2 regions of the Rossellomorea sp. NPDC077527 genome follow, and region 1 is predicted to be linked to the other one. Evidence: predicted binding sites of a transcription regulator. Region 1 holds the regulator's gene; the other holds the start of a gene.
The links. Region 1 encodes Rex, which represses fermentation and respiration genes when NADH is low (regulators of the CRP and FNR family bind a similar motif). Its sites were predicted from a motif close to TTGTGAAATATTTCACAA; they were not measured.
Positions count from the first base shown of each region.

Region 2: a site for Rex is predicted at 8,710-8,727, ahead of qoxA (cytochrome aa3 quinol oxidase subunit II). Genes of this name have one in related genera too.

Region 1 covers NZ_JBITVL010000011.1:1,256-10,653, reverse strand. Annotated here, with positions in the region: gene groL (chaperonin GroEL) at 42-1,676, opposite strand; gene groES (co-chaperone GroES) at 1,732-2,019, opposite strand; gene ACIGG7_RS22345 (CPBP family intramembrane glutamic endopeptidase) at 2,310-3,053, shown strand; gene ACIGG7_RS22340 (YdiK family protein) at 3,050-3,259, shown strand; gene tatC (twin-arginine translocase subunit TatC) at 3,275-4,042, opposite strand; gene ACIGG7_RS22330 (twin-arginine translocase TatA/TatE family subunit) at 4,058-4,228, opposite strand; gene ACIGG7_RS22325 (redox-sensing transcriptional repressor Rex) at 4,283-4,960, opposite strand; gene ACIGG7_RS22320 (ABC-F family ATP-binding cassette domain-containing protein) at 5,150-7,096, shown strand; gene tsaD (tRNA (adenosine(37)-N6)-threonylcarbamoyltransferase complex transferase subunit TsaD) at 7,449-8,465, opposite strand; gene rimI (ribosomal protein S18-alanine N-acetyltransferase) at 8,462-8,899, opposite strand; gene tsaB (tRNA (adenosine(37)-N6)-threonylcarbamoyltransferase complex dimerization subunit type 1 TsaB) at 8,921-9,398, opposite strand, start outside.
Region 2 covers NZ_JBITVL010000007.1:149,979-173,751, reverse strand. Annotated here, with positions in the region: gene ACIGG7_RS20900 (response regulator transcription factor) at 1-553, opposite strand, end outside; gene ACIGG7_RS20895 (sensor histidine kinase) at 571-1,932, opposite strand; gene ACIGG7_RS20890 (YdhK family protein) at 2,148-2,702, shown strand; gene ACIGG7_RS20885 (CopY/TcrY family copper transport repressor) at 2,931-3,392, shown strand; gene ACIGG7_RS20880 (heavy-metal-associated domain-containing protein) at 3,414-3,629, shown strand; gene ACIGG7_RS20875 (heavy metal translocating P-type ATPase) at 3,644-6,100, shown strand; gene ACIGG7_RS20870 (glutaredoxin family protein) at 6,129-6,410, shown strand; gene ACIGG7_RS20865 (SHOCT domain-containing protein) at 6,665-6,904, shown strand; gene ACIGG7_RS20860 (multicopper oxidase family protein) at 6,974-8,500, shown strand; gene qoxA (cytochrome aa3 quinol oxidase subunit II) at 8,868-9,884, shown strand; gene qoxB (cytochrome aa3 quinol oxidase subunit I) at 9,901-11,862, shown strand; gene qoxC (cytochrome aa3 quinol oxidase subunit III) at 11,865-12,476, shown strand; gene qoxD (cytochrome aa3 quinol oxidase subunit IV) at 12,476-12,772, shown strand; gene ACIGG7_RS20835 (GNAT family N-acetyltransferase) at 12,995-13,624, shown strand; gene ACIGG7_RS20830 (alpha/beta hydrolase) at 13,582-14,595, shown strand; gene ACIGG7_RS20825 (VOC family protein) at 14,676-15,095, opposite strand; gene ACIGG7_RS20820 (cytochrome-c oxidase) at 15,239-15,607, opposite strand; gene ACIGG7_RS20815 (LysM peptidoglycan-binding domain-containing protein) at 15,857-16,642, shown strand; gene aspA (aspartate ammonia-lyase) at 16,797-18,227, shown strand; gene ACIGG7_RS20805 (helix-turn-helix domain-containing protein) at 18,654-19,913, shown strand; gene ACIGG7_RS20800 (S8 family serine peptidase) at 20,255-23,773, shown strand, end outside.

The sequences.
Region 1 (9,398 bases):
ATCTTCAAAAAACCTTTATTCACAAGGGTTTATGAGGGTGTTTACATCATGCCGCCCATTCCACCCATGCCGCCCATACCGCTCATATCCGGCATGCCGCCGCCTTCTTCAGGAATGTCCGCTACTACTGCTTCAGTAGTTAGGAACATTGCTGCAACAGACGCTGCGTTTTGCAGTGCAGAACGAGTTACTTTGGTTGGATCTACGATACCTTTTTCGATCATGTTGACCCACTCACCAGTTGCTGCGTTGAATCCGACACCTACTTCTTCCTTCTTCAGACGTTCTACGATGATAGAACCTTCGAGTCCAGCGTTGTGAGCGATTTGACGGATTGGCTCTTCTAGAGCACGCAGTACGATGTTGATACCAGTCGCAACATCTGCATCCGCTTCGATGGATGCTACTTTGTTGTATACGTTCACTAGTGCCGTACCACCACCGGATACGATACCTTCTTCTACTGCTGCGCGAGTAGAGTTCAGTGCGTCTTCGATGCGTAGTTTACGTTCTTTAAGCTCAGTTTCAGTTGCAGCTCCAACTTTCACGACTGCCACTCCACCTGCAAGCTTAGCAAGGCGCTCTTGTAATTTTTCTTTATCGAACTCAGAAGTGGACTCTTCTAATTGAGCACGGATTTGGTTTACGCGAGCTGCGATTTTTTCTGGATCTCCAGAGCCTTCTACGACAGTCGTGTTTTCTTTCGTTACAACTACTTTCGCCGCGCGGCCAAGTTGAGTGATGTTGGCAGATTTAAGGTCTAAGCCTAAATCTTCTGTGATCACTTCTCCACCAGTTAGAACCGCTAAGTCTTCAAGCATCGCTTTACGACGGTCACCGAAGCCAGGAGCTTTAACAGCTACAGCGTTAAATGTTCCGCGAAGTTTGTTTACAACAAGCGTTGCAAGAGCTTCACCTTCAACATCTTCTGCTACCATTAATAGTGGCTTACCTTGTTGTACGACTTGCTCAAGGACAGGAAGTACTTCCTGGATGTTACCGATTTTCTTGTCAGTGATCAGGATGTATGGATTTTCTAAGACAGCTTCCATTTTATCTGAATCAGTGACCATGTATGGAGATGCATATCCACGGTCGAACTGCATTCCTTCTACTACGTCAAGTTCAGTAGTGAACCCTTTTGATTCTTCGATTGTAATAACGCCGTCGTTTCCAACGCGCTCCATTGCTTCTGCAATCAATTGACCGACTTCTTCGTCAGCTGCAGAGATAGCCGCAACTTGAGCGATGGAATCTTTGCCTTCGATCGGCTTAGAAATCACTTTTAATTCTTCGATAGCCGCTTGAACCGCTTTTTCGATTCCTTTGCGAACGCCAACAGGGTTAGCACCAGCTGTTACGTTTTTAAGACCTTCACGGATCATTGCTTGAGCAAGGACCGTTGCAGTCGTTGTACCGTCACCGGCGATTTCGTTTGTTTTGCTTGCTACTTCAGCAACCAGTTTGGCACCCATGTTTTCGAATGCATCTTCCAGTTCGATTTCTTTCGCAATGGTTACACCGTCATTTGTGATAAGTGGTGAACCGAATTTCTTCTCAAGTACCACGTTACGTCCTTTTGGTCCAAGAGTTACTTTTACTGCATTTGCTAATTGATCGACACCGCGAAGCATGGAACGGCGTGCTTCTTCGCTGAATTTAATATCTTTAGCCATTGATAAAGTCCTCCTCTTATTTAAATAATGTATGGTTTACTATACGGAAATTTAATTATTCGCCAACTACAGCCAGAATATCGCTATCACGAAGGATCAGGTATTCTGTGCCTTGGTATTTCACTTCTGTACCAGCGTATTTAGAGAAAATGATCCGATCGCCGACAGCTACCTCAAGAGCAACGCGCTCACCGTTGTCAAGAATGCGACCAGTACCTACAGCCATCACTTTACCTTCTTGTGGCTTTTCCTTTGCGGAATCCGGTAGCACAATACCGCTTGCTGTTTTTTCTTCTGACTCAACTAGCTCGATAACGACGCGATCACCTAGTGGTTTTAACAAGTGAAACAACCTCCTTGAAATATGTAAATGATATTTATTAGCACTCGAGCTCTGTGAGTGCTAACACAACTATTATATTAATTAATTCGTTTTCATTTTGCAAGAGTCCTGCTTAAAATTTTTTTCGTCATATTTCTCTTTTTTTCACACCCTCCTATCCTATGCTCCTCTTTCCCCATATATTCCAGGATGAATAAAACCCTTAGATTTGAACAGTTCCGCTTTTCTTAGTAGAATTGTACAGGAGTAAAGCTGGTCGTTATCTTACAGGAGCTAAAGGAGATCAAACGTTGAAAAAACATTTCGGATTTATTTTAATTGCCTATATCGTCATGCAGCTTTCAAGCATTGTCGGGGTACCCCTTTTATATAAAATTGGTGTCGATATCCTAGGGAAACCGGAAAATGTAGTCAAAAGTGTGGTTCCAGGTTATTGGCTCGTCATCAGCTTTACGCTGACTCTTCTCGTTGTCTGGAGCATTCTTAGGAAAAGTGAGACTAGTACTCGGCTTGAACGCAGCGCTCCCATAGGAACTGGCCGTTCCATCATATGGGCGGTGCTCGGGATCTTCATGGCCTTCTTTGCCCAAACGATTGCAATCCGAGTCGAGTATGCCCTGGGGATCCAGATGGGTTCTGAAAACACCCAGATGATTATCGGTATTATTGAAAAGGTTCCATTATCTATGATAGTTGCGGCCATAATCGGCCCAATTTTGGAAGAGATCGTATTCAGGAAGATCATTTTTGGCGTGCTTTACGAGAAGATGCATTTCTTCTTTGCCGCCCTTATCAGCTCGGTCATTTTCGCTCTAGCCCATTTCGAGCCGGAGCATGTGATCCTTTATTCCGCGATGGGCTTCACCTTCGCCTTCCTTTATGTAAAAACGAAGCGGATCCTGGTGCCAATATTTGCCCACGTTGCCATGAATACAACGGTCGTTCTAATGCAATCTATCTATAAGGACGAAATCGAGAAAATGATGAACGAAGCTGAAAAAATACAAGGATTTATTGGAGGATTATTTCTATGAGGAGATCACCATTATTCTCAGGAGTGATCTATCTCCTTCTCGGTGTGCTCTTCACATACTTCGCTGTACAAAACGTACAGAATGATGAAGGTTGGGGATTTTTCACGTACATGCTCATCTTTCTTGCGACCCTGGACTTCGGTTCCGGGCTACGGATGATCATGTTGCATTTCAAGATCAAAAAACAAATAAAGAACAAAAAATAAGGATTGATCATTTGATCAATCCTTATTTATATTCTCGAACTGTTCCATTTCAAGCTTCTGCTCTGCTTCTAACACCTTTTTGTAGCCGATTTTGGATATCCAAATACTGATTTCATATAATATGAATAATGGCAGAGTCACCATTAAATGAGATACAATATCCGGGGGCGTGATAAGCGCTGCGATAACCAATAAGATAAAGTATGCGGCTTTTCTCATTTTCCCCATCATCATCGGCGTTACAATCCCTAACCGTGTAAGAAATAACATGGCTACAGGTAACTGAAACAGAAAACCAAAAGGAATGGTGATTTGGAACAAGAAATGAAAGTATTCATTGATCCCAATCACTTGCTCTATATTTAAATTCGTTGATAAACCCATCATGAATTTCACGATATATGGAAACAAAATAAAATAAGAAAATGACAATCCACCTAGGAAAAGTAATAAGGACACGGGAATATAACTAAGTGTCACTTTTCTTTCCCGTTCATATAAACCTGGACTGACAAAAGACCAGACCTGGAACAAAATGATGGGAGATGTCATGATCAAAGCGATGAACATGATCATTTCCATATAGATCTTCAGAGGATCTGTGATACGAAAGGCATTCATCGTTAACTCTTTCGCTTCATCGGCATGCTGTAAGTATCTGATTAGCGGCTCTGCAAGAAAAAAGCTTACAACAACGGCTAACAAGAAGAAAACGACTACAAACATGAGTCGTTTCTGCAATTCTCCTATATGTTCATAAACTGTCATGTCTCTTTGACTCATGGCGTTCATCCTACTCTACTTAGCACTATTATTTTTTTCGTCTTCATCATCTGCTAAGCCTTTTGTTGCATTTTTAAATTCACGCAGTGTATTTCCTGCTGCCTTTCCTAATTCCGGTAATTTCTTAGGACCGAAAATAAGTAATGCAACGACTGCAATTAATACGAGGCTACCTGGACCTGGCATAATGAGACACCTCCTCTTTTACCATTCTATCATAACGTACATTTGAAAGATTTTCTATTCTGTTATGATTCCATCTTGTGACATTTCCGTGTCATCCTCAGAGTAATGCTTTAAGAAGTATACGAGTGACTGTAGTTCAACCGCTAAATCGATATGGTGGACGCGGATATGGTCTGGTACGGTCAATCTCGCTGGGGTGAAATTCAAGATCCCCTTTATATTGGAAGAAACCAACCGATCTGTGATGTTCTGAGCAGAAGATGCCGGAACTGTCAGGATCGCTACTTCAATATCATGCCCTAGAAGCTTCTCTTCTAAATCATCCAAATGAAAAACAGGGACATCGCTGATTTGCGTGCCGACCTTTTTTTCATCGACTTCAAATGCCATTTCAATCTTTGTATTATTATTCTTGATGAAATTATAATGAAGAAACGCCGTTCCAAGGTTCCCCACCCCGATCAGCACTACCTTCGTAAGGGCATCCTGATCCAGTGTCTTGCGGAAGAAGGAGAGGAGATAATTGACATTATAGCCGTATCCCTTCTTTCCCAATGCTCCAAAATAAGAAAAATCTCTGCGGATGGTAGCAGAATCGACCTTCACCGCTTCACTTAATTCCTTCGATGAAACCCTTTGCTTACCAGATGAATACAGATTTTTAATAAAGCGATAGTATAACGGAAGGCGCTTGGCCGTTGCCTGTGGAATTTTCGTTGTATCCTGGTTCATATTGTATTCCCCCACATCTTTTCAAGCCCTCTGATACCGCTTCCAAAAAAGCGGGCATACAGAATTTATAAACTCTCCTATCATCATACACTATATTTTATCCCAAGTGTATGATGATTAATAGTCGAATGATTGCCGTTCCCCTCTCAAATACGGTACACTAGCACTATGAAATAGAGGTGAAACGTCATGATTCTTCTACAAGTGAATCAACTAACCAAAAACTTTGGTGCAGATAATATCCTATCAAATATTAAACTTGAAATACAGACCCGAGATCGTGTTGCCCTCGTTGGCCGTAATGGAGCGGGCAAATCGACTCTTCTTAAAATTATTGCAGGTCATCTTTCCTATGATGCCGGTGAAATCACAAAGCCAAAAGGTGTCTCCATCGGGTACCTTGCGCAGAATACTGGCTTGGAGTCTGATCTGTCCATTTGGGCCGAGATGCTCACCGTCTTCGCAGAGTTACAGCAACAGGAGAAAACATTACGCTCATTGGAGCAGCAGATGGCCGACCCTTCCGTTTATGAACAAGAAGATTTCTATCAAAGAGTATTGAAAGAATATGATGAACTTCAAATACGCTTCAAGGACTCCGGTGGATATCAGTATGAAGCGGATATCCGATCCGTCCTTCACGGATTGAATTTCGCCGATTTCGATTACGGCACTAAGATATCCACATTGAGCGGTGGGCAGAAAACCCGTCTCGCTCTCGGTAAACTTCTTCTCACCAAGCCCGATATCCTCATCCTTGATGAGCCGACCAACCATTTGGATATCGACACGTTATCATGGCTTGAGACCTATCTTCAAAGCTATGAAGGGGCCGTCCTGATTGTATCCCATGACCGCTATTTCTTAGACAGCGTCGTCAACCAGGTGTATGAGATTTCACGGAACAGGAGCAAGAAATATCTGGGCAATTACAGTAGGTACCTTGAACAGAAAGCAGAAGACTATGAAAAGGATCTCAAAATGTTCGAGCGTCAACAACAGGAAGTCGCCAAGCTCGAAGACTTCATTCAACGGAATATCGCTCGTGCCTCCACTACCAAGATGGCTCAAAGCCGTCGAAAAAAGTTAGAACGTATGGATAGGATGGACAAGCCACTCGGAGATGAGAAATCTGCCAACTTCGCGTTCCAGATCGAACGTCCAAGTGGAAACGACGTCCTGCATGTCCAGGATCTTACCATTGGATATGGTAGGGACGAGAAAATTTCTTCTCATATTGATTTCTCTGTCAAAAAAGGGGACAGCATCGCGCTCGTCGGCCCGAACGGAATCGGGAAATCGACGCTTTTAAAAACATTGGTGAATAAACTCCAGCCACTGAATGGAACATTTAAATTCGGATCCAATGTGTCCATCAGTTACTATGATCAGGAACAAGCCGAACTGTCTTCTAATAAAACCGTCTTAAATGAACTGTGGGACGAGTATCCGATGAAAATGGAGAAAGAAATTCGCACAGTCCTGGGTAACTTCCTTTTCTCAGGCGAAGATGTCCTTAAGCCCGTTTCCACATTAAGCGGTGGAGAAAAAGCACGATTAGCGCTTTCCAAGATGATGATGGAAAAAGGAAACGTATTGATTCTCGATGAACCGACGAACCATCTGGATTTAGACAGCAAAGAAGTGTTGGAAAATGCCCTGATCGATTATCCAGGAACGATCCTATTCGTTTCCCATGACCGTTACTTCATCAACCGGATTGCCACAAAGGTTGTAGAATTATCCAAGAAAGGGTCAACCGAATACCTTGGCGATTACGATTATTATGTGGAAAAGTTACAACAGCAGGAAGAATTGGCGGCACTTGAACGTATCGAACAAGGAGAAACGTCTTTATCTCAAGGTACGACTCAAAAGCAGTCTCATAAGATCGATAAAGAAGCGAAAAAACTCGAACGTCAACGAAAGCGCCGAGTAGAAGAAATCGAAGGCCTCATGGAAACACTCGAAGAGAACATCCAGGAAAAAGAGGACCTGCTCTGCGATCCTGAAATCTTTCAAGATCACGAGAAGGTACAGAACATCAATGAATCACTCACCAAAGAGAAGGAAGAGCTTGATTCTTTATTGGAAGAGTGGACTGAACTAGAAGAGCTTCTGCAAGAAGAACAATAATCCACAGGATTGGGGATAACTACTTCACCCCAATCCTTTCTTATTCCACATTATTATCCACAGTAAAAAGACTTATGAACCGTCATTCACATCACTTTTCCACATAATCCACAAATTTTCACTAGTTTATCCACAGAATAACCAAGTTTATAGGAAGTTTATTCCAAGTGTTTTTCACAAAGTATACACATCATATCTACAGTTACTCACATTTTATCCACAACCTGTTGATAAAACGTATGTTCGTTTCTATTTTCTCTCTTCTTTTGATCCATTCAGAATGTTACACACAAGATATCAACAAACCTGCATTAAAAAAAGCCTGAATGAAGACTTCGTTCAGGCTTTCATTTTAAAACGTTTCAATATCAAGTCCCGGGTGAGCATTCATATCCATGCCTCCCCTTTTTCCTTGTTCAAACAAAATCGTACCTGCAGCTGCTATCATGGCTGCATTGTCCGTACAAAGGGATAAAGGAGGGATAATCAATTCTGCCTCCAGCCCATCAAATGCTTCTTGAAGGGCACTCCGTAAACCTTTATTGGCCGCAACTCCACCTGCCAATAGTACTTGCTCCACTCCGTATTCCTTCACAGCTTTCACCGTTTTCGTCACTAATACATCAATGACACTTGCCTGAAAGCTTGCTGCCAAATCTTGTGGAGGAATGTCCACTCCTTTTTGCTTCGCATTGTGTAATGTGTTGATAACTGCCGATTTTAGCCCGCTAAAACTGAAATCATAAGAACCTTCCTCCAGCCATGCCCGGGGCAGTTCAAGAGTCGCTTCCCCTTCATGGGCCAACCGGTCGATATGAGGGCCTCCCGGATACGGAAGACCGAGGGTTCGTGCAACCTTATCGTAGGCTTCCCCTGCCGCATCATCCCGCGTCTCTCCGATGACCTCAAACGAACCATGCTCTTTCATGAGTATAAGCTCCGTATGACCTCCGGAAACGACTAGGGAAAGGAGAGGAAATCTCATCTCTTCCACTAAACGATTGGCATAGATATGCCCTGCAATGTGATGGACTCCCACCAACGGTTTATGATGGGCAAATGCCAGTGCTTTAGCTGCATTTACTCCAATCAAGAGGGCCCCTACCAAACCTGGTCCCTCTGTGACGGCGACACAATCAATATCGTCCATTGTCATCTCTGCTTGATTCAGGGCTTCTTCCAGCACAAATGTTACTTGTTCTACATGATGACGTGAAGCAATCTCAGGGACTACTCCACCGAATCGCTTATGGCTTTCTATTTGCGACGATACGATATTCGTCACAATATCGGTTCCATTCTTAATGATCGCTACAGCTGTTTCATCACAGCTTGTTTCAATTCCTAATACGAACGTATCTTTTCTCATAAATTCACCCACATTACTAAAGCATCCTCTTGGTTATCCGAGTAGTACCGCTTACGGATTCCACCATCCTGAAACCCGAGCTTACGATATAAATGCTGGGCAGGCATGTTCGAGACTCTGACTTCCAGAGTCATGACGCGTGCCCCGAATTCTATCGCAATCCCCATGATCTTGCGCATAAGGCTTTCCCCCAGGCCTCTCCCACGGAAATCAGGGAGTACGGCTACATTGGTGATATGGGCTTCATCCACAACAAGCCACACCCCACAATAGCCTGCAAGCTTTTCGTCCTCCACGGCAACAAGATAAGTGGACAGATGGTTATGTTCCATTTCATTCAAGAAGGCCTCCCGGCTCCAAGGTATGCTAAAAGATTGATTTTCTATTTCCATTACAGCATCTAAATCATCAACCGTCATAAATCGTATATCCATATTGTAACGATCCTTTACCATCTATTGAGATTTTTTTTGAGACTTCAGCCATTTCACTTCTGCTTCTGCCATCCGTATATAGTTTGGAAGCACTTCATGCGCTGTTGTCTCTTTAAGGCCCATTCCAATAAAAGCAAGCTCGGACGGGCGCGGATTATGACTGACAAATGGAGCGATTTTGGCCTGCTCCCCCAGCACTTCCTTAATGATGTTTTCATGGATGGCAACATCATTCCCGACGAATAATAGATCTTTATTTGATTCTTTTAACTTAGTCACCCATTCTTCAAGCATGATGTTACGGTCCTCTTCAACACAAACTAATTGATCTCCCTGAAACTCATACAGCCCTGTGTACACCTGCCCTCTTCGAGCATCGAATATGGGAACGATAAACCCTGAAAAATACCGTCCAGACGAAGCAAGTGTCGCGAGACTGGATACCGGGATAAGGGGAATATTCAATGACCATGCCAAGGTCTTGGCTAACGTGACCCCA
Region 2 (23,773 bases), on a different contig from region 1:
TATCCCACACCATCAGCAGGAGTTGTTCCCTTGTGTAGACACGGTCTGTATTTTTCATCAGGGAGTGAAGGATGTTGTATTCCTTTAAGGTCAAGGAAAGGGTCTGATTTTCATATTTTAACGTGTAGGTATGTCCATCTAATGTGAATCCGCCTCGGATGAGTTGCTGTGTATTTTCTATTTGATCATATCGTGTCTTTCTTCTGAAAAGGGCATTCACGCGTGCGACAAGTTCCTCTTCATCAAAGGGCTTTGTAATATAATCATCGGCTCCCACGTTTAATCCTTTTACGATATCGTCTTTCTCACCCCTTGCTGTCAACATGATGATAGGTACATGGGAAAACTCTCTGATTTTTTCACATGTCTGAAAACCATTCAGTTCCGGCATCATAATGTCTAAAATGATGAGATCGACGGGATAATGTTTCATATATTGAATCGCGTCATAGCCGTTATTTTTCTTTACACACGAATAATCGTGAGGAGTGAGGTAAAGCTCCAATAGATTTAACATCCTTGTTTCATCATCGATTAATAATAGGTTGTTCACAGTCAACCCTCCAAACCTTAAAGTATGATATTGATGGATGTTCCCTTATTCGGTTCACTTTCGATTGAAATTTGTCCACCGTGTGCTTCCACCAGCTCCTTTACGATGGATAAGCCGAGGCCCGAACCGCCAAATTCCCTCGAACGTGATTTTTCTATCCGATATAAGCGATTAAATACTTGAGAGAGCTCGTCAGCTGGAATGCCTATGCCCTGGTCTGTGATGGTAAGGTCTAGTTTTTCCTGAACATGTTGCCGGGCAATGACCGTTGCCGTTGAACCGGGCTTTGAATATTTCAAGGAGTTATCCAACAGGTTCATGATGATTTGCTCCAAACGGATCGGATCCGCGTGGAATGAGAATTCGTCTGGGACGGACAGGACCAGACCCATTCCACGACTTTTAAAAGCGGGAGTGATCTTGTTGATGATTTTCCGGAAGTATGGGGAGGATGGTATCTCCTCCTGATGAATCGAGAAGTTGTTCTCGTCAATCTTGGCAAGCTCAAATAGATTTTCGATCAATGTGACAATCGTTTTAGATTCTTCTTTGATAATCGTTAAATACTCTTTTCTTTCAGTTTCTGAAATTTCGTCACGGAGGGCTACATTCGCATACCCCAGGACATACGTCAAGGGTGTCCTGAGCTCGTGGGAAATGGTGGCCAGAAATTCAGTGCGGTCCTGTTGAATCGTTTCTAAATCATTGGCTAATGTTTGTATGGAAGTAGAAAGATCTCCAAGTTCGTCTTTCCCCAATTCGGGGAGCTTGACCCCAAAATGCCCTTTACTTAATTCTTCAGTAGCTTCTTTCATATTAATCAATGGCCGTGTCAACATTTTGGACAGGAGAAAATGGATACAGGCTAATATGATGAGGCTCATGATTCCTGCAAGTAAAAAATGGCCGTTTAATTTACGTATTAAGTTCCGTAGCGGTGAGGCGCTTTTAAACATATAAACATAGCCTTCATCGGCACCATTTTTAAAAGAGGTGACGGTGGCTAAATAGTTCACGTCTTTCCAGTTCGCTTCAATCACTCTTCCTTCACGTGGGAATGAATTCGGGCTCTCACTGATTAATTCGCGCATGCCACCCGTTAATTTCTTCGAGCTGATAATCACGTGATGGGTTTTATCTGTAATCACGACTTCGGTTTCTGTTTTTGATTCCATTAGCGCGATATGGTGCAGGGTCGTATTGGAAAAGCGCTCCTCTAATACGTCCCGATGGCTGTTACCCCGGGATAGGATGGACTGAAATTCTTCCTGAATCCGGGAATCGATAATATTATCATGGAGATAGAGCATCAATAACCCTTCCATGATGAAGACGGCTATGGTGAAGGCAGCCGCAAGTTTCGTTGAAATTTTATTCATAGGAACTCCTCATTTATGATTTCTATTACCAGTGTAACGTGAAAATATGAAAAATGTATGCATAAAGACAGGTTTGCCGGGTTCTCTCCAAGGCATGATACATTCTGTTGGATTTGTCACGAAAATATCATACTTCTACATATGTTCTCCATAGATTCTGCAATTTTGCAGGATAAAATTTAATAGATATCACTCGAAAGGTAGGTACGACCACGATGAAACATAGAAAAAAATCGTTCCTTTTCATTCTAATGACCCTTCTTTTTCTGGGAGCTTGTTCAAACGATGATGACGGGATGACGGAAGAAATGGACAGCATGGAGCATAGTGACATGAATCACACTGGTTCAGGAGAGCTGCCAAAGGGCTTGAAAGAAGCACCAAACCCAAGGTACGGGGTAGGAAGCAAAGTCATGATCAAAGATGATCACATGGAAGGGATGAAGGATGCGGAAGCAACCATTTCAGGTACTTACGATACCGTCGTCTATACGGTCACCTACACACCGACCACGGGCGGAGAAAAGGTGAAAAACCATAAATGGGTCATTCATGAAGAGTTGAAAGATTTTGGCGATCAACCGTTTAAACCCGGGGATGAAGTGGTCTTGAATACCGATCACATGAAGGGAATGAAGGGAGCGACGGGAACGATCGACTCAGCAGAAGAAATGGCTGTCTATATGGTGGACTACACACCAACTACAGGCGGAGAAGCAGTCAAGAATCATAAATGGGTTACGGAAAGCGAATTATCACCAGTTGAATAATAAAACAAGAAAAAAGAGATGGGCTTGGGTTCATCTCTTTTTTTTGAACGGTCAACAGGTAAATACGTTTATAGAATTTAGCAAGTGGTACAGAATAAAAATGTTACCTAATCATCCAAAAATAGCCCAATTTCAAAAAAACAAATCAAATCAGTTGACCAAAATCGATTACAGTTGTAAACTATAAATACAAATCGATTACATTTGTAAACAGAAGGAGGGATATCATTGCCTGAGGAAGAAAAACCGGAAATCACGGATTCTGAATGGGAAGTCATGAGAGTGGTCTGGACGCTTAAAGAAGTGACCAGTAAGGAAATAAGCTCGGTCCTGCAGGAAAAGAGAGAGTGGAAGCCGGCAACGACAAAAACCTTTATTGGGCGGCTTGTCAAAAAAGGGATGCTGACAACCGAGAAAATCGGAAACCGGTTCATCTACAGGGCAGGTGTCAGTGAGGAAGAAAGCCTAAAAACACTGAAGTCAGGATTATTCACCCATATATGCAGCAGGGCAGTCGGAAAAACGATTGCCGATCTGATCGAAGAAGCAACACTGAGTCATGATGACATTACATTGCTGGAAGCAGCTTTAAAGAAGAAGAAACAGGATGCGGTCGACTACATCGCATGCAATTGCGTACCTGGGCAGTGTACGTGTAAAAAAGATCACGGCATGAACTGCCAACATTAAAAAACCAAGGAGTGTTGAAAAATGGAAAAAACATTATTGAACGTATCAGGAATGACATGTGGAAACTGTGTGAAAAAGGTAGAAGGCGTATTGAATGAACTGGACGGTGTGGAAAAAGCGAAAGTGGATCTGGAAAATGGAGCGGCAAAGGTGAAGTATGACGAAACGAAGCAAACACCAGACAGCTTAAGTAAAGCCGTGTCTAATGCGGGGTACGAAACAGAACCAGCGAAATAAAGGTGGTTAGCATAATGACGGAAAAAACAGTAAGTATCGAAGGGATGACTTGTGCATCCTGTTCCCAGGCTGTAGAGAAAGCAACAAAGAAGTTGGATGGAGTGCAGCAGGCAAGCGTAAACCTTGCAACGGAAAAACTGAATATTACCTATGATGAAAATGAACTCTCACTTGAAGAGATCAAGAAAGCCGTGGATGACGCAGGCTATAAAGCAGTCACGGAAATGGAGAAGAAGACATTCAGCGTGACGGGCATGACCTGTGCATCCTGTGTGCAAACGGTGGAAAAGGCAACAAGAAATCTCGATGGTGTCAAGGAAGCTAGTGTCAATATGGCGACAGAGAAACTGATGATTGAATACGATCCTGCCGTCGTCACCGTGTCCGATATCAAGGGTGCGGTCTCAGATGAAGGGTACGAAGCGCACGAGGACGCTGATGCAGAAGATACAGTGGATGAAGACAGGGATAAGAAAGAGCAGCACATCAAGACGATGTGGAAGCGATTTTGGGTTTCAGCCGTCTTCACAGTGCCCCTGCTGCTGGTTTCCATGGGGCATATGTTCGGGATGCCTCTACCAGAGGCCATCGATCCGATGGTAAACCCGTCTGGATTTGCCTTACTTCAATTGGTTCTTACGATTCCTGTCATGATGATGGGAAAACCTTTCTTCAGCGTAGGGTTTAAGACACTTGTCAAACGCCACCCCAACATGGATTCACTTGTTGCATTGGGGACCGGGGCTGCCTTTTTTTACAGCTTATTTGCTACCATCATGATCATAGCAGGCAGTGAAGGGTATGCGCAGAACCTCTATTTCGAATCGGCAGCCGTCATCCTCACTCTTATTACCTTGGGGAAATATTTTGAGGCACTTTCGAAAGGGAAAACGTCTGAAGCCATCAAGAAGCTGATGGGGCTCGCCCCAAAAACCGCTACTGTCGTAAGAGATGGAGAAGAAGTCGAGATTTCAGTCGAAAAAGTGGAAGTCGGAGACATCATCATCGTAAAGCCTGGTGAAAAAATTCCTGTGGACGGTGTGGTGACTGAAGGGAAGACATCCGTCGATGAGGCGATGCTGACAGGGGAAAGTATCCCGGTCGAGAAAACCAGTGGGTCGAACGTCATCGGTGCAAGCATCAATAAGAATGGTACCATCCGATACGAGGCAACCAAAGTTGGGAAGGATACGGCATTATCGCAAATCATCAAGCTGGTGGAAGAGGCTCAGGGCTCAAAAGCCCCGATCGCCAAAATGGCGGATATCATTTCAGGTTATTTTGTTCCTATCGTCATCGTTCTTGCCATACTCTCCGGTCTCGCCTGGTATATAGCAGGGGAGTCAGGTCTCTTCGCCTTTACCATCACGATTTCGATTCTTGTCATCGCCTGTCCTTGTGCGTTGGGACTCGCGACACCTACCGCCATTATGGTCGGTACAGGGAAAGGCGCGGAAAATGGCGTATTAATTAAAAGCGGTGGTGCCCTTGAAACAACACATAAAATCGAAACGATCGTGTTTGATAAAACCGGCACCATCACTGAAGGAAAGCCTGTGGTGACGGATATCGTAACATCAGAATCCACTTCAGAAGAAGAACTCCTGATACTTGCCGCTTCAGCTGAAAAGGGGTCAGAGCATCCTCTTGGAGAAGCGATTGTCAGGGAAGCAGAGGAGAGGGGACTCCCCCTCCGTAAGACGGACTTCTTTGATGCCATTACGGGCCAGGGAATTGAAGTGACGGTAGATGGAGATGATCTATTGCTTGGAAACCGCAAGTTGATGGATGAAAATGACGTCGAAGTCGGTGAATTGGCAGAAGTATCGGACCGGCTGGCTGCCGAGGGCAAAACACCGATGTACATCGCCATTGAAGATGAAATCGCCGGCATCATTGCAGTCGCCGATACGGTGAAAGAAACAAGTTTTCAAGCGATTGAAAAGCTTCATAAAATGGGACTCCAAGTGGCCATGATCACGGGAGACAATAAGCGGACGGCGGAGGCCATCGCGAAAAAAGTCGGTATTGACACTGTCCTCAGTGAAGTACTGCCGGAAGATAAAGCAAATGAAGTCAAGAAGCTTCAGGAAGACGGCAGGAAAGTGGCGATGGTCGGAGACGGAATCAACGACGCTCCGGCCCTTGCGCAAGCGGATATTGGGATTGCCATCGGTTCCGGCACGGATGTGGCCATGGAGTCGGCGGACATCGTCCTGATGAGAAGTGACCTTATGGACGTACCGACAGCCGTCGAATTAAGCAAAGCAACCATACGGAACATCAAGCAGAACCTTTTCTGGGCGTTTGGGTATAATATCCTTGGCATTCCCGTTGCCATGGGAATCTTGCATCTGTTCGGCTGGCCGTTGCTTAACCCGATGATCGCCGGAGCCGCCATGAGCTTCAGTTCGGTATCCGTGCTCTTGAACGCCCTGCGCCTAAAAGGTTTTAAACCTTCCGGGGTGTAGTTCTTTACGAAAGGAGCTGACCGACCAGATGAGTAATGATCTGACATTAGAGCTTTATACCCGTCCCACCTGTTCCGATTGTCAAGCGGCAAAAGAGTATCTAAATAAACAGGAGATCGACTATGTTCATAAGAACGTAGGGGAAGAGGATAGGTATGAAAAAGAACTCAAAGAGATTTCGGGTTCAAGGATCGTCCCTTCCTTTGCCTTTTATGAGAAAGGTCTATTCGGGAAGAAGAAGCTTGTTAAGAATGTAATTGGCTTTGAGAATAATAAAGAGGAAATTCAACAATTATTAGGGTTGAAATGACTTCAACAGTTCCATCATCTAAAACGAAGATGAGAGAGAATCCTACCATAAACAAATCAGATATGTTCTGTTGATTGACAGGGGGTATCTGATTTTTTTTTGGCTTTCTCCATTTTATTTGCATATTTACGGGGAAATAGAAAGGTGATTCTGGTTATAAAAGAGGAGGAATCTGATCAATTAGAGAGAATAGATTGTTTTCGTAAATACCTCATTGGGTATATAGGGAGTATAAACATAAAGGAGAGGATTCTATGATGAATGGTGGAGGAATGGGCGGTGGGTTCTTTGGAACCAGCTTTCTTTTTATCATATTAATTGTAGCGATTGTGGGCATCATTATTTGGATGATGAGGGGGAAGAACCCGGGGCAGTCGACACATTCAACTCAACAAAATCATTTTCATTCATTGGGATTGTTGAAGGAGCGCCTGGCAAAAGGAGAAATCACGGAAGAAGAATATGAGAGGCTCAAACGGAAAATAGATGAATAAAAGAATGGTTTGAGAATTCTCTGGGAATTAGTTGTTTGAAAAATTAGTGAGAAAAAAGGGGAGACAGCTATGAATAGAAAGGTCATTGGCTCTATTCTCATTATCGGATTAGTGGGAATCGGAATGATCGTGTTCTTTCGATCGCCTTGGTATAAGAGCGGAGATATGGGTTTACCCAAGGGAGTGAAAGATGGAGAAACGAGTATTCTGGAAGTAAGTGCGCAAGAAAAAAAAGGTCATCCTGTGAAAAAATTCGTTCTGACTGCAGAGGAAAAACAGTGGGAAATCAGTGAGGACAAAAAGGTAGCTGCCTGGACGTATAATGGTACAGTCCCAGGGGAATCTCTTCGTGTCACAGAAGGTGATGTTGTACAAGTAAAGCTTAAGAACGAGCTTGACGTACCGGTGACCATTCACTGGCACGGAGTCCTTTTGCCGAACAGGATGGATGGTATCCCAGGGTTGACACAGGATGCCGTTCAACCTGGGGAAAGCTTTACGTATGAATTTGTCGCAAATGATGCAGGCACGTATTGGTACCATTCCCATCAACAAAGCTCCATTCAGGTAGACAAAGGTTTATATGGATCACTCGTTGTCGAAGAGAAGGACAACGAGTATAAGAAAGATGAAGTGTTCATCCTGGATGAGTGGGCAGTAAATCAAGAAAGAGAGGATATCTCCAATATGGGAGGTATGATGATGGGAGCGATGTCCGGGGACGGTGAAGCGGATACGAAACAAATGTACGATACCTTTACCGTGAACGGAAAAGCGGGAAATGCGATTGAGCCCCTTACGATGGAAGCGGGTGAAAGAGCAAGATTGAGATTCGTGAATGCCGGATACCAGGAGCATCGCTTGGTTTTCCCGGAAGGGTCTATGAAGGTGATTGCAAATGATGCAGAGAATGTGGTGTCTGAAGATCACAACTCCAATGTTCTTGAAATAGCACCTGGAGAACGAGTGGATGTGGAATTTACGAAGACTGACAAGGAAACGGTGTTCATCGGTCAGGAACAGAGTGTAGAAAACGCAGAAGACATGGTCATTCCGGTCGTTTCTGATGAAAATCAAAATCGTCACCAGGATGCATCACTTGCTCAAGAAGCAGGTGTGGCGAAAGGAATTTCATATGGGAGCGAGAAACCCATTTTCGTAGACACACCTGAACCGGATGTTTCCTATGATATGGACCTAAGTATGGGGATGTCAATGGGGGAAGGGATGTCTTTCCAGATTAACGATGAAATCTTTCCTGATACACCACCTATTCATGTGAGTGAGGGGGACATTGTTAAAGTCACTCTTCGAAATAATGGCAGGATGAATCATCCTATGCATTTGCATGGCCATCGCTTTCAAGTGAATTCAAAGAATGGAAAGAAATTTGAAAAGCCGATCGTCAAAGATTTAATTCATGTAAAACCCGGAGAGGAATATGTAATCTATTTCAAAGCGGATAACGTAGGAGAATGGTTATTTCATTGCCACGATAACAATCATGCTGCCAGGGGAATGGTGACGATCGTTGACTATGAGGGCGTATACTCACCTTTTGATTTAGGTGGTGAAAAAGAGAACCAACCGAACTGAATAGTGAATGGAAATATACGTTAAGAGAGTGTTTTTCATTTCATGAGGGGGAAAGATCGTTAGACAGTAATATTCTCCTAACATAATGATATCATTTCGGAATCTGCTCGCATTTTATGAAAAGGTAGATAGTAATATTCTAAATAATCAACCTATAAAACGCTCTCAACGTTATTCTCAGATAACTTTGAGAGTTATTTTTTTGTCCCTTGTGAAATTCTTTCCAACATTGTTACCGTTCTGTGAATAAAATGCGTCGAAATTTCGAAAATCTGTTTAAAAGTACAGTTATTAAGGGTACCTGTTTAGAGAATTTGATAGTATAGGTCTACGAGAGTAAATTCTACATAAAGGAAGGTGATTTCTTTTGTTTAATAAATTTAAACCGTATTTAATTGTTTTAATAAGTCTAATTTCGTTATTTTTCATCATTATATTCAGTACGGATAGCGAATTAATCCTTCTAGATCCTAAAGGACCGGTTGGAGCCGTCCAAAAAGATCTGATTATGTTATCAATATACTATATGATTGCGATTATGGTTGTTGTTCTTGGTTTCTTTACAATCATCTTGTTCAAGTATCGAAGCAGTAAAAAGAATAGTGATTATAAGCCGGATATGCACGGAAGTACATTCCTGGAGATCATTTGGACACTCATTCCCGTCCTGATTGTCATCGCATTATCCATTCCGAATACAAAAGCCCTTTATGAATTAAGAGAGGCACCGAAAGCGACCGCTCATAAGGATCCGATTGTGATTCATGCGACGGCAGTCGATTGGAAATGGATCTTCAGCTACCCTGAAGAAGGAATCGAAACGGTGAACTATGTCAACGTTCCTGAGGATCATCCAATTCTCTTCAAAGTAACAGCAGCAGATTCAATGGCATCATTCTGGGTACCGCAAATAGGCGGACAGATATATGGAATGCCTGGTATGGTCAATGACTTATATTTACAGGCAGATGAGCCTGGCACGTACGATGGAAGGAACTCAAACTTCACGGGTGAAGGCATGACGCACCAAACGTTTGATTTCGTTGCGTTAAAAGAAGATAAATATGAAGATTGGGTTAAAGATGCTCAATCGAATGAACCGAAATTGACGGAAGAAACGTATGAAAAACTCATGCTTCCTGAAACAGTGGATAAGATGACGTTCTCTTCCACTCACTTGGCATTTGTCGATCATGGGAAGAATTCTGAGTATGCCATGGCCATCCGTCAGAAATTCGGACTTGATACCACGGTTGGTGGAGCAGATAAAGATGCCATGTCGAGTCACGAACATATGGATATGGAAGGTCATGAAGACATGGACCATGATGATAGCAAGAAAAAAGAAGACGACCATGAAGATCATGGCAGTCACGAGCACTAAGAAAGGAGGACTTTAAATGTTTGATTTTATAAAGGATAATCTTATCCTCAACGATCCGTTGATCATAGGAGCCAACATTTCGATCGTATTCACCGTAATCGGAATCGTTGCAGTCCTCACTTACTTTAAAAAGTGGAAATGGTTATGGAACGACTGGATTACTAGCGTTGATCATAAAAAAATCGGGATTATGTATATCCTGGCAGCACTTGTCATGCTCTTCCGTGGAGGAGTCGATGCACTCTTGATGAGGGCACAATTGACGGTGCCGAATAACTCATTTTTGACATCTGAGCACTACAATGAAATCTTTACGACTCACGGTACGATCATGATCTTATTCATGGCGATGCCGTTCTTACTTGGATTGATGAACGTTGTCGTTCCTTTGCAAATTGGTGCAAGGGACGTAGCATTCCCTTACTTGAATAACTTGAGTTTCTGGTCATTCATGTTCGGGGCAATCCTTTTCAATATTTCTTTCGTATTTGGTGGATCTCCGAATGCAGGTTGGACGAACTACGCACCACTTGCGATTGAAGGAAGCCCGGGACCGGGTATCAACTATTACCTTCTGGGATTACAGATATCGGGTATCGGTACGTTACTGACCGGTATTAACTTTGTCGTTACCATTATTAAGATGCGTGCACCTGGCATGACGCTTCTTCGCATGCCTATGTTCACATGGACAACGTTGATCACGGCATTCATCATCGTATTCGCATTCCCGATCTTGACTGTCACATTAGCTCTGATGACATTTGACCGTATCTTCGGTTCCCACTTCTTCACACTGACGGATGGTGGTAACCCGATGCTTTGGTCAAACCTTTTCTGGCTATGGGGGCATCCGGAAGTATATATTGTTATATTGCCGGCCTTCGGTATTTTCTCAGAGATCATTGCTACATTTGCAAGAAAAACACTATTTGGCTATAAATCTATGATTATCTCACTTGTTGCGATTTCTGGACTAAGCTTTGTTGTTTGGGTCCATCACTTCTTTACAATGGGTGGAAGCGCAGCAGTGAACAGTGTATTCTCGATTTCAACGATGGCGATTGCCATTCCGACGGGAATCAAGATATTCAACTGGTTAGGTACTTTATTTAAAGGTAAGATCGAATTTACTGTACCGATGTTATGGTCTGTTGCGTTCATCCCGACATTCCTGATCGGTGGGGTGACAGGGGTTATGCTTGGAATGGCTGCGGCTGATTTCCAATATCACAATAACTACTTCCTGGTTGCTCACTTCCATTACACATTGATTGCCGGGGTTGTATTTGCCTGCTTCGCAGGACTTGCCTACTGGTATCCTAAGATGTTTGGTCATAAGATGAATGAACGGATCGGAAGATGGGCTTTCTGGTTCTTCTCCATCGGTTTCAACCTTTGTTTCTTACCGCAATTCGTACTTGGATTCGCGGGTATGCCAAGACGTGTATACACATACGGTCCTGAAGACGGCTGGACATCACTGAATGTGATTTCTTCTGTCGGAGCGTTTGGAATGGGAGTCGGATTCATGATTCTCGTGTACGGTATCTATTACAGCTACCGTTTTGCTAAGAGAGAAACAACAGGTGACGCGTGGGATGGACGTACCCTTGAATGGGCAACTAGCTCAGCGATTCCACCTCATTACAACTTTGCACATGTACCTGAAGTGAAGAGTCATGATGCATTTTATGATATGAAGCAAGAAGGAAGAAAGATGGTTCCTGATAACTTTGAATACCAACCGATCCATATGCCAAGCAATGCCGGGACACCTTTCATCATGTCCGCGCTTTTCTTCGTCGCAGGATTTGGTTTAGTGTTCGAATTGTTCTGGATGGCCATCCTGGCATTAATCGGTATTTTCGGATGCATGGCATTCCGTTCATTTATGTCCCATAAACAGGATGAAGGATATTATGTCAGCGTAGAAGAAATCGAAAAAACGGAAAATCCGTATAAGAGGGAGGCGTGAGCATGGCACATAGTACGAATATAGATCCAAACGCGCCGCTTGAATATCAATCTGATATCGGTAAACTGAATATTTTCGGATTCTGGGTTTTCCTTGGAGCGGAAATTGCATTATTCGCCACTATTTTCGCAACGTTCTTTGCTCTGAAGACCGGTACGATGGGTGGCCCGCTTCCAAGTGAAGTGTTTGACATGAAGAATACGATCATCATGACATTACTACTGTTGATCAGTAGTTTCACGTCTGGTTTATCAATAAATGAATTAAGAAAAAGAAACGTCAAATCCATGATGGTTTGGCTGATTATCACTTTATTATTCGGATTAGGATTTCTCTACATGGAAATCACGGAATTCGTCCATTTGATCCATGAAGGAGCAGCGATGACGACAAACTCATTCTGGTCATCCTTCTATTTACTGACAGGAACGCACGGTCTACACGTATCAGTAGGGATCTTATGGATCATCCTTGTGATGCTCCAAGTGAAGAAACGGGGATTGAATCCTGATACCGCTAAAAAACTATTTGTATCAAGCTTGTATTGGCACTTTCTTGACTTTGTCTGGATCTTCGTGTTCACAAGCGTGTACTTATTAGGGATGGTGGGATAATGTCACATAATACGAATCATAGTGGACTTCCTTGGACTCAGATCATTGGATTTATCTTATCGATTGCGTTGACGTTCTTAGCCGTATGGTTTGGCCTTTATACGAATCTTTCATATGGCCTCATTGTATCGATTGTATTCGTTCTGGCCTTCATCCAGGCAGCTATCCAGCTCTTCATGTTCATGCACGTAACGGAAGGTGAAGGTAAATGGCAGGTTGGGAAGATGATGTCAGCGGCATTCATTGCGATCGTCATCGTCGCCGGATCTGTCTGGGTATTGAGCAATATGCACTAAAATATATATCTAATAATGTGAGGCTGTTGAACATCGTTCAGCAGCCTCTTTTTTGCGTTGGAATGCCCAATTAATGATGAAATTAAGAATCGGGAAGGGTGTTGAATCGATTGACAAGTATATGGCAGTTTCCATATAATATCCTTGTATATGATAATGATAATCATTATCGTTAATTCCGCCATTGTTTTTTAGTTAGTAGAAGAAAGGTTGTAGATAATAATGAAAGTTGATGAAACAGAATTTTTTATCATAAAGGAAAGTAAAACGGATAATTTTTTATACCGTCACGTTGATTTTGATCGAGATTTATCCACATTGTATAAGTGGATGCAACAACCCCATATTGCTCCATTCTGGAAGCTAAATCTTCCACTTCACGAGTTTGAACAGTGGCTCCGGAAGTCTATTGATGCCGAGCATAAAGAAGTATTTATTGGAGAGATGAATGGAGAACCTGTGTGTTATTTGATTGCATATTCCGTTGAAGAGGATCCGGTCAAAGAACTTTATGAATATCAAGTCGGGGACCTTGGAATGCATTTACTCATTGGGCCGAGAAATTATTTAAATAGAGAGGATGGCCTCTCGATTATCAGGTCGATGATCCTTTTTTTATTTGATCAGTATAAGGATATGAACAGAATCATTGGAGAACCTGATATACGCAATCGAATCGTTATTCCGATCCTGAAAAGATTGGGAGGAGAGGTAATAGGTGAGATTGATATACATAATAAAAAAGCTTCATTAATAATGGGCGAAAGAAAAGCAGTTTTAGAGAAAATGGACGAGGATGTACAGGTTGAATGGTTGAAGTCCATGAACGTAAAGAGGGCACTATTAAAATGAAAGTGACAGCAGCTCCCAATCCTCAAATAATAGAATTACTACACACGATCAACGAGAAAATGAGGGAACTTAGCCACCCTCCGTTGGATATACTGACCCCGATACAATCTAGGGAATATTATAAAATAGCAAGAGAATTTTTCATTTCGATTCCTGTCGATGGAGTTGAAGTGAAAGAAGAATTCATTCTCTCAGGGGAAGGACATGATATCCCGATACGAGTATATACACCAAGTGGTCAAGGACCTTTTCCTGTCCTTATTTATTGCCATGGAGGTGGTTGGGTCTTTGGCGATTTGGACAGTTCAGACAATCTATGCAGGTATTTCTCACGGCATGCCTCTATCATCGTCGTATCAATCGGCTATCGCTTGGCACCGGAACATAAATACCCTTCAGCTTTTCAAGATGTGATTGAATCCGTAAAATGGACCTTTCGGAACCATGAACGATTAAATGGAGATTTGAAGCGGATTGCGATTGGCGGTGAAAGTTCTGGAGGGAACCTGGCGGCAGCGGCTTCCCTTTATTTTAGGGATAGTGAAAACTATCATCTGTCCCTGCAATTTCTTATTACGCCAGTACTGGACAATAATTTTAACACACGCTCCTATAGGGAAAATCACCAATATAATCTAACAAATGAAAAGATGAGATGGTTTTGGGGCCATTATTTGACTGATTCTCGTGAAGGGTCGGAAGTATATGTTTCTCCATTAAAAGCGCCGTCCGTGAAAAAAATGCCGGATACACTGCTAATTACTGCTGAATTTGATCCCCTCAGGGAGGAAGCGATAGAATTTGGTGACAGATTAAGAACTGCCGGGGTAGATGTCGAATATCTACACTATGAAGATATGGTCCATAGCTTCATAAATATGACCGGTACCGTAGAGTCAGCAAGGCGTGCGTTAGAAGAGATGACTGGGAAGCTGCATAATATGATGTATACGGAAGAGAAAAACGACTGAAACGAAACATTTGGTAAATTTAAAAGGTTATAGACATTTTCCGTGGAAAATTCTATAACCCTTCATATAAATCTTACAGTTTATTCTTTATCTTCATAATTAAATTGCCACTGAATTCCAAACTTATCGGTAACTTGACCGTATAGCTTGCTCCAAAATGTCTCTTGAAGCTCCATATCAACCTTCCCGCCTTCTTTCAACTTGTGGAAGCGGGATGTCAGCTTTTCAGTATCATCGCTTACCAGGGCAAGCGTGATGTTGTTACCTTCCACAAAAGGCATATTCGGAAAAACATCTGAAAACATCACATTACTGCCATCGATGGAGAGTCTTGTGTGTAGGACCAGATTTTTGGCTTCTTCAGGGAGAGGATAGTCAGGATGTGGTGGTGCTTCAGCGAACGTCATGATTTGAGGTGGTTCCGTTTCAAACACTTCTGCATAATACTCAGCCGCTTCCCGGCAATTGCCATTAAAATTCAGATAAACATTGACCGACATGTACATCACTCCTAAATTTGAAATGGTCATACGCTTATATTGTATCACTTTCAACACATATTGCAGGAGTGATTTTAGAATAATTAAAAAATAATGGAGCAGCCCCAATCCTCAAGTAGGGGCTTCAGGTCTGCTCCAATCGATTATGCGGCTTTTAATTCTTTTAACACATTATATCCAAACAATAATACACCGACTGTTGTCAATACACCGCCTGTTGCAATGACCGGGACGACAGCATCATTCCCAAGTACAAATAGGAATAATCCAATCATCATCAAGGGCAATCCAACGTTATGAAACCAGAAATGAGTTTTGGCCAATTTAGTGGAAGATACGGCCGGAAATAAGTGATAAATAAGACCTGCAAGCGTCAGGGCGGTCCAGCCTAATAAGTTGATGTGAACATGAACCGGGGCCAAGGTGTAGTCATGTACCATGGACATATATAGTCCGATACAGACGCCGATCATAAAGTAGACGACTGAAATTTTAATCAGTTTGATACCCATTTTATTCCTCCTCCTTTTCACTGGTAATATATGAGCATTTAGGCCTGTGTAGAACGTTCTGTCAGATCCTAATAACTATAAAATAAAGGGATCATCTTGTAGGAATATGGGGATGGGACTTTACTAAGTAAAGGTTTGGTTATATATGGATACATAGGAATATTTTTATTTTATACCCTTAAAAATACCCCATTTGTTCGAACGGTATAGAGTTGGTTACATACAAAGTGAACATTGGGGGATGTAAAATTGACTACGATTTCAACCAAGAGAAAGCAAAGAATTGCTGAAGCACGAAAAAAGAAGGCAAAAGCCAGAAATAAAAAGATTGCTGCTGCCACTGCTGCAGGGACGATAACAGCACTACTATTGGCTGGTGGGAAGGCAGGAGCATGCAGCACTGAGTATACAGTGAAGAAGAATGATACTTTATATAGCCTTGCAAAGAAGTACGAGGTGACAGTTGAGCAGTTAATGGAAGCGAATATTCTATCATCGGATAAGATCTACATAGGACAAAAACTTCTAGTGCCTGATAGAAAACAGCATAAAGAATATAACCCATATACGATTAAAAATGGAGATACTCTATACTCTTTGGCTAAGAAGTATGAAACAACCGTCGAAGAAATCATGCATACCAATGAGAGGACTTCATATGAGATCAAGACGGGTGAGACGCTATCCTTACCGGCAGGCTCATCCCCAATCGGTGAGTATTACACCGTTGTTCCCGGAGACACTCTTTGGGGAATAGCTCATCGCTATGGTGTAAAGGCTGAAGAATTAACAAGGGAAAACGGGCTCAAGATGGACATGGTTCTGATAGGGCAGAATCTCTTCATCCCAGGGAAAGCCGAAGTTACAGAAGCTGTAATCATAGGTGCTGCCGACAGCTTTTTTGTTGAATTCAAAGATCAAAATGGAGAATTTGTCTTAAAGGTACCCTATGGAACATCTGGGGATTATCAAAATAAATCCGGACAACTGGTCACTCTCATCCATAAAAATGGGGCGGTCATATCAACATACTGACTTTGAATACACAGAGTGCTTTCTATCATGTGAAAGCGCTTTTTTCATAATCTTTGAAATTAATGGGTTTTACCCTTAAATCATTGCCTACTCTGTCTCTAATTGATAGAATCATCAATTAGAGACAGCTAATCCGAATACAGGGAGTAGAGAAATGATAAACGTCACGAGTGGATTTAGAATAGAAAAAGATTTTCTCGGGGAAAAAGAAGTACCTGAAGATGTATACTATGGAATACAAACATTGAGGGCAGTGGAGAACTTCCCGATCACTGGTTATAAAATTCATAAAGAAATGATCGATGCCTTGGCGGTTGTAAAAAAAGCGGCTGCACTTGCAAATATGGAAACAACACGCTTATACGAAGGAATCGGGAGAGCTATCGTGCAGGCGTCCGATGAGATTCTTGAAGGCAAGCTTCATGACTTCTTCATTGTCGACCCGATTCAAGGTGGGGCTGGAACATCTATCAACATGAATGCCAATGAGGTCATTGCCAATCGTGCACTGGAGCTCATGTCCCATCGCAAAGGAGAGTACGGGAAAGTAAGCCCGAACAGTCATGTCAATATGTCACAGTCAACCAATGACGTATTCCCGACAGTCATCCATATCTCCACACTGAAATTACTAGAGAAGCTTCTGGATACCATGGAACATATGTTAAATGCCTTTAAGCAGAAGGCCCAGGAGTTCGATCACGTCATTAAAATGGGCCGTACCCATCTGCAGGATGCTGTTCCGATTCGCCTTGGACAGGAGTTTGAAGCGTACAGCAGAGTAGTGGAACGTGATATCAAACGCATCGCGCGAACGCGGGATCACCTTTATGAAGTGAATATGGGGGCCACTGCGGTAGGAACCGGATTAAACGCAGATCCTGTATATATCCAGAGTGTCGTGAAGCATCTGGCTGAAATCAGCGGCTTACCACTGACGGGAGCTGAGCATCTCGTCGATGCCACTCAGAATACGGATGCCTACACAGAAGTTTCGTCTGCACTGAAGGTATGCATGGTCAATATGTCCAAGATTGCCAATGATCTTCGTATGATGGCTTCTGGGCCTCGTGCCGGACTAGGTGAAATTTCACTTCCATCCAGACAGCCGGGTTCTTCCATCATGCCTGGGAAAGTGAATCCAGTTATGCCGGAACTCATTAACCAGGTAGCCTTCCAGGTCATGGGGAATGATCAGACCATCTCCTTGGCATCTGAAGCTGGTCAGCTTGAATTGAACGTGATGGAGCCTGTGCTTGTATTCAATCTCCTTCAATCAATCAGCATCATGAACAATGCGTTCAGAAGCTTTACAGACAATTGCCTTGTCGGAATTGAAGCGAATGAAACGCGTATGAAAGAATACGTGGAAAACAGTGTAGGAATTATCACCGCGGTGAACCCTCACTTAGGATATGAAGTCGTATCCCGCATTGCAAGGGAAGCCATTTTAAAAGGGAAATCGGTAAGAGAGCTTTGCCTTGAGTATGATGTATTGACCGAAGAGGAGCTTGATTTGATTCTGAATCCTTATGAAATGACGAATCCGGGAATTGCTGGTCGTGTGCTGTTTGATCGACAATAAATCGATGATAAGTAGAGAAACCTTCTTTTCTATTAAAAGAGGGTTTCTTTTTTTCTATTTATCAGCCTTACTTGAGAAATCTAATCGTGTACCTAAACTTGGTCAGCTTTCGATTTTTGGAAGGGATTTATCTTATTAGTTGTATCTTTTCGCAAAGATTTGGTGTAAGTATTCTTGAAACTTACAGTGTTATAATGAAACACTTACGCTTATAAAGTTGATTGGAGTGGAAATCAACCACCACTCGCTATATCCACGAGTAACAATGCTTAAGGGTACTTTCCTTTATAAGGAAAAAATGTATATTTATTAATAAATTATATCTTTTTATCCACCTATTTAAGCAAAAATACTTATCGTTAATAGCTTATAAGATACCTATTTCCTATGTATAATGATAGATATATACAGGGGGGAAGTGAAACCATGTCTATCGGCAGAATTATCTACTACCATCGAAAGAAACAAAGTAAAACACAAGAGCAACTTTGTAAAGGGATATGTTCAACCACTCATTTAAGTAAGATTGAGAACAGTTCGAAAGAAGGAAATCTGGAAACGTTAGAATTACTTTGTAAACGACTTGGTGTATCAATCGAAGAGGAAACGGCTAAAACACTGTATTTAAAACGTCAGTTAGCTCAATTCTTTGAAGCGATTGAAAGACTTCATCGAGATCATGCCGAAAGACTGTATCAGGAGTTAGAAAGGCATAGAGACTATATACAATGTACGGAAATGGTGTACTTATATGAACTTTACATGCTTCGATACTTATTATTCACACATAATCCAACCGAATATGAACAGGCCTCTCTTGGATTGAAAAAGAATATGAGCAAATTTTCTTCGTTTGAAAAGTACTTATGGGAGTTCTTTCAAGGAATCTATTATGGCCAAAAACAACAATACTCCAAAGCGATTGCCATTTTTGATAAAATTGAGGATAAAGCCGACCTATATAGTGATAAAGTGACAGATTATCATTATTATAAAGCAGCCAATCACGGGTTATTGAAACATTTCACGTTGTCCCTTCATTACTCGCATAAGGCTTTGAGAATCTTTCAGAACACAGGGAACATATTAAGGATTCTTCATGTAAAGATAGGGTTATCGGCTAACTTGATTTATATTAACGATCTTGAACGCGCAGAAGATTTGCTACATACAGCCTTAAACGATGCAGAGATGTTAAAGGATAACGAATCGAAAATTACTGCTCTTCATAATTTCGGTCTGTTAAACAGAAAGAAAGGAAGGCTACAAGAATCGCTGGACTATTTCTCCCAGTCGCTAAAATTAAAAAAGAAACACACAATGAGCTATTACGGCACATTGGTAGAAATGGTACAAGTATTGCTGGACCTGGAAGAGAGTGAGGTCGCAATCACTCTTTTACAAGAGAATCTAAGAGACTTTAAAGATCAAGAGTCTGTTAAATATATAGAATTGATGGTGCTGTACTTAGATGCGATCAAGGATGACAAACGTCTTAGTGATTACTTGATCGACCGTGGTCTACCAATAATGAAACAATATGATCTATATAAGTCCGCATCTTTCTCGGAACGATTGGCGGGATACTTTAAAGAAAAGGGAGACTTGGATTCTTCCAATCACTATCTGCATTTATCCAATGAACTATTAAAAAAGCTGATTTTTAACCATAATGAACCTATATAAATGAAACATGTAAACAAGCAGCCAATCCAGGTTGCTTGTTTTTACGTTCTCATGAAATTTTTTCGGGAAGATTTGGCCTCTTCATATAGTAGGATATGCCTGTTTGGTGAGGTGAGAATATTATTTTATAGGTACAATGACTTCTTCAAGAAAAACTTTCCCAACATCCAAGCTGTCTTGGTGTCTTAAGTTAACAGAATTCAGCCCTTAAGTGGCGAGGAGCATGAGAGAAATGTCGAAATGAATAAAGAATTTTCCCAATTAACAGTCTAATTGGAGAGAGATAGAATACAAATTGTAAACATTTCTGCGCCACGGATGAATATTAGAGGGGGAAGAGTATGAATAAGAAGCGTTCAGCTAAGATCTTGACGGTTGCACTGGCTACAAGTCTATTAGGAACATCAGGAATTCCATTTAATGTTATGGCAGAAAGTGCACCTAGTACGTCTAAGTTCACACAGGTAAAAGATGTAGAGAAGACATTAATGAATTTATCGGATGAGCAAAGAAATGCTCTTAAACAGATCGAAGCGAAGCCAGACTTTGAAATCGCTCCGAATATCAATACCGAAAGTGAAGGGCTCGTTGATGTCATCGTTGAGTTCAAACAGGCACCTGCAAAAGTGGAAGTGATGAAGCAGGCGGCTAAAGGAGTCCGTACGACTACGAAAGCAGCTGCTTTGAAAGTGGAGAAATCTCACAGTGATTTTAAACAAACATTCAACTCTATGAAAAATAAAAAGAGTGTAAGCCCTGGATTACTAGAAGCGAAAATTACAAAAGAATATCGTTCAGCCATCAATGGTGTCGCAATGTCCATTCCTGGAAATGAGATTGAGAGTTTGCTGGACTCTGGTGTCGTGAAACGGGTATGGAAAGATGAAGTCGTTCAGCTTGATCTTCCGGAAGGAGAAGCTTCTGAATCTAAAATGATGGATAGTATTCCTCAAATCAATGTGGACAAGCTTCATGATGAACATATTACGGGTGAAGGAATTAAAGTTGGAGTACTGGACACAGGAATTGATTATAACCACCCTGATTTAAAAGATGTATATCAAGGTGGATATGATTTCGTTGATAACGATAATGACCCGATGGAAACCACATATGAAGATTGGAAAAAGTCCGGTTTACCTGAAATTAATCCAAGTTCGGGATCTGCTTATTATACAGAACACGGAACACACGTGTCAGGAACGATCGCCGGGGACCAACAAAATTCAGTGGATTACGCCGTAAAAGGGGTAGCACCGAATGTAGATCTTTATGGCTATCGTGTACTTGGACCTTATGGATCCGGAGCAACAGCAGGGATCCTTGCAGGAATTGACAAAGCCATAGATGACAAAATGGATGTCATCAACCTTTCACTAGGAGCTTCAACGAACAATCCGTTATATCCAACCTCTGTAGCGGTTAACAACGCCATGCTATCGGGAGTGGTGACAGTAGTGGCTGCAGGAAACAGCGGTCCGAATGAAGGAACACTAGGATCCCCTGGTGCAGCGGCCCTGGGTATTACGGTTGGGGCAAGTGATTTCGCCATGGATATCCCTACCTTTCAATCCATGAGTGTCAATGGAGAAACATTTGAAAATGTCTTATTAATGGGGAAGAACTTTTCCGATGATTTAACCTCTCTTGAAAGCCAGTCCAAACCAGTGGTTTTTGCCGGACTTGGTTATGAAGCCGATTTTGAAGGAAAAGATTTAACAGGCAAAATCGCCCTGATTCAACGTGGTGAAATTACCTTTGTGGATAAAATGAAACACGCGAAACAAGCAGGGGCAGAAGCTGTCATCATCTACAATAATGTTGACGGTAATATTCCAGCTTATTTAGGAGAGGGATCAGAATTTATCCCGACCTTACGTATGACAAAAGCGGACGGAGAGCGTTTGAAAGGTTTAGGAGATAACGTCTCCATCACATTTGGGGATTTAGCAAGCGTTAAAACAGAAGGGGACAACCTGGCTGGCTTCAGTTCAAGAGGACCTGTGGGTGGAAGCTATGATATTAAACCGGATGTTGTGGCACCGGGAGTAGCGATTTTCTCAACCATTCCTGAATACATCAATAGCCCGGAAGAAGGAGAAGACTATTCTGCAGCCTATGCCCGCCTTCAGGGGACATCCATGGCAACACCTCATGTAGCAGGTGTAGCAGCCTTGATTCTTTCAGAAAACCCTGATTATACTCCATTTGATGTAAAAGCAGCATTAATGAATACAGCAGAAGACTTGAACGGTGACGTATCCGTATATGAGCAGGGAGCGGGACGTGTGGATGCCTATGATGCGGTACATGCCGATGTATCCATCAAAGTGATGGATAAAACAAAAAATCTAGACGAAAATGGTCAAGAAGAAGAGATTGAAGATGAGACGGCATCCATCTCTTTCGGAAGTCACTACAAAGACGACAATGGAATTAAAGCAGAAAGCAAGATGATCATCGAGAACAATAGTGGAGAAGAAAAGTCATTCAAGGTTGAAGTCGAATACCATGATGAACGTACAGGCATTAAAGATTCAGCTGCAAATGGCATTCAGTTAGATGTTCCGACGAGTGTAGCGGTTTCCGCAAGCGGTTCGAAAGGAATTTCACCAACGATCACGGTTCCGAAAGATGCAGAAGAAGGACGATATGAAGGATATATTCACCTGACGAATGCAAGTGATGCGGGTGAAACGTACCAGGTTCCATTTGCGATTCGAGTCACAGGAAAAGGGTTTGACTATCTAGAAACAGACCGACCTGCTCTTGCGAATAATACACCAAAGTGGCAGTACTACAATCCGTTTATCTCAGCAGCATTTCAAATGAAAAATCCACTGACGAGGATAGATGTAGTGATAAAAGATGGACAGTCAGGTGATGCTATTGGGTTCATTGCTTCCCTCAGACAAGCGAATGCAATGGCTGACTTCAGGTATTATATTCCTGCTGTTTTTGCTGGAAGGGTTTATCCGTTTACAAATGACGTACAAAACCCGATTTCAGATCAATTCATGGATTTGCCTGAAGGTTACTATGAAATGGAGTTCATTGGGTATGATGAAGAAGGAAAAACGTATACGATCGACACTCCTGTCATCGTAGACAATTCCAAACCTCAAGTGACATTTGATAAGGCTCCTGGTGTGTATGAAATCAGTGAAGATATGTACACAGAAGAGTTTGGGCACAAAGCTTTTTGGATCCACGGGAATGTGCAGGATGAAACAGTGGGGGTTTTACAATCAAAAGGATTGGAATATGATCAATCTTCGAATAAATTCATGATAGCAACCGGCTTCCGGGAGTACTTTAATTGTTGTTTCCCACCAGCGGATTCTGAAGGGGACACAGAGTTTGGCATAGAACCATCTGATATTGCAGACGAACCATTACGATTAAGTTTGGCTGCTACTGATATCGCAGCAAATGTCAATTACCAAAGATATATCTTCCTTCAAGAAGGCACTGAGTATCTGACTTCGAAGTACAACAAGGAAGAAGTCGTATTAGACGATACTGTAACCATGACGCTTAGCTTGAATAACGTGAAAGATTTTATTTCCGGAGAGTACACAATTCAGTATAAAGGGGAAATGTACTCATTCGAATCGGCAAAGCTGAATGATCAATTTAAAGCCTATGCAGAAGAAAATGGACTACAGGCATCCCTTCAAGATCCTGTAGTAAGCGGTACCGGATATTACCAGACCGTTACGATGGGAGCTGCATTGAATGGAGAAGGGTATTCCGGTTTGAGTGGAGACATGCCTGTCGTGGACGTTTCATTCAAGGTCACTCAAGATGATTGGTTTTATGGAGCTGACAAAATGGATGTCACAAAGTCAAGCTATACA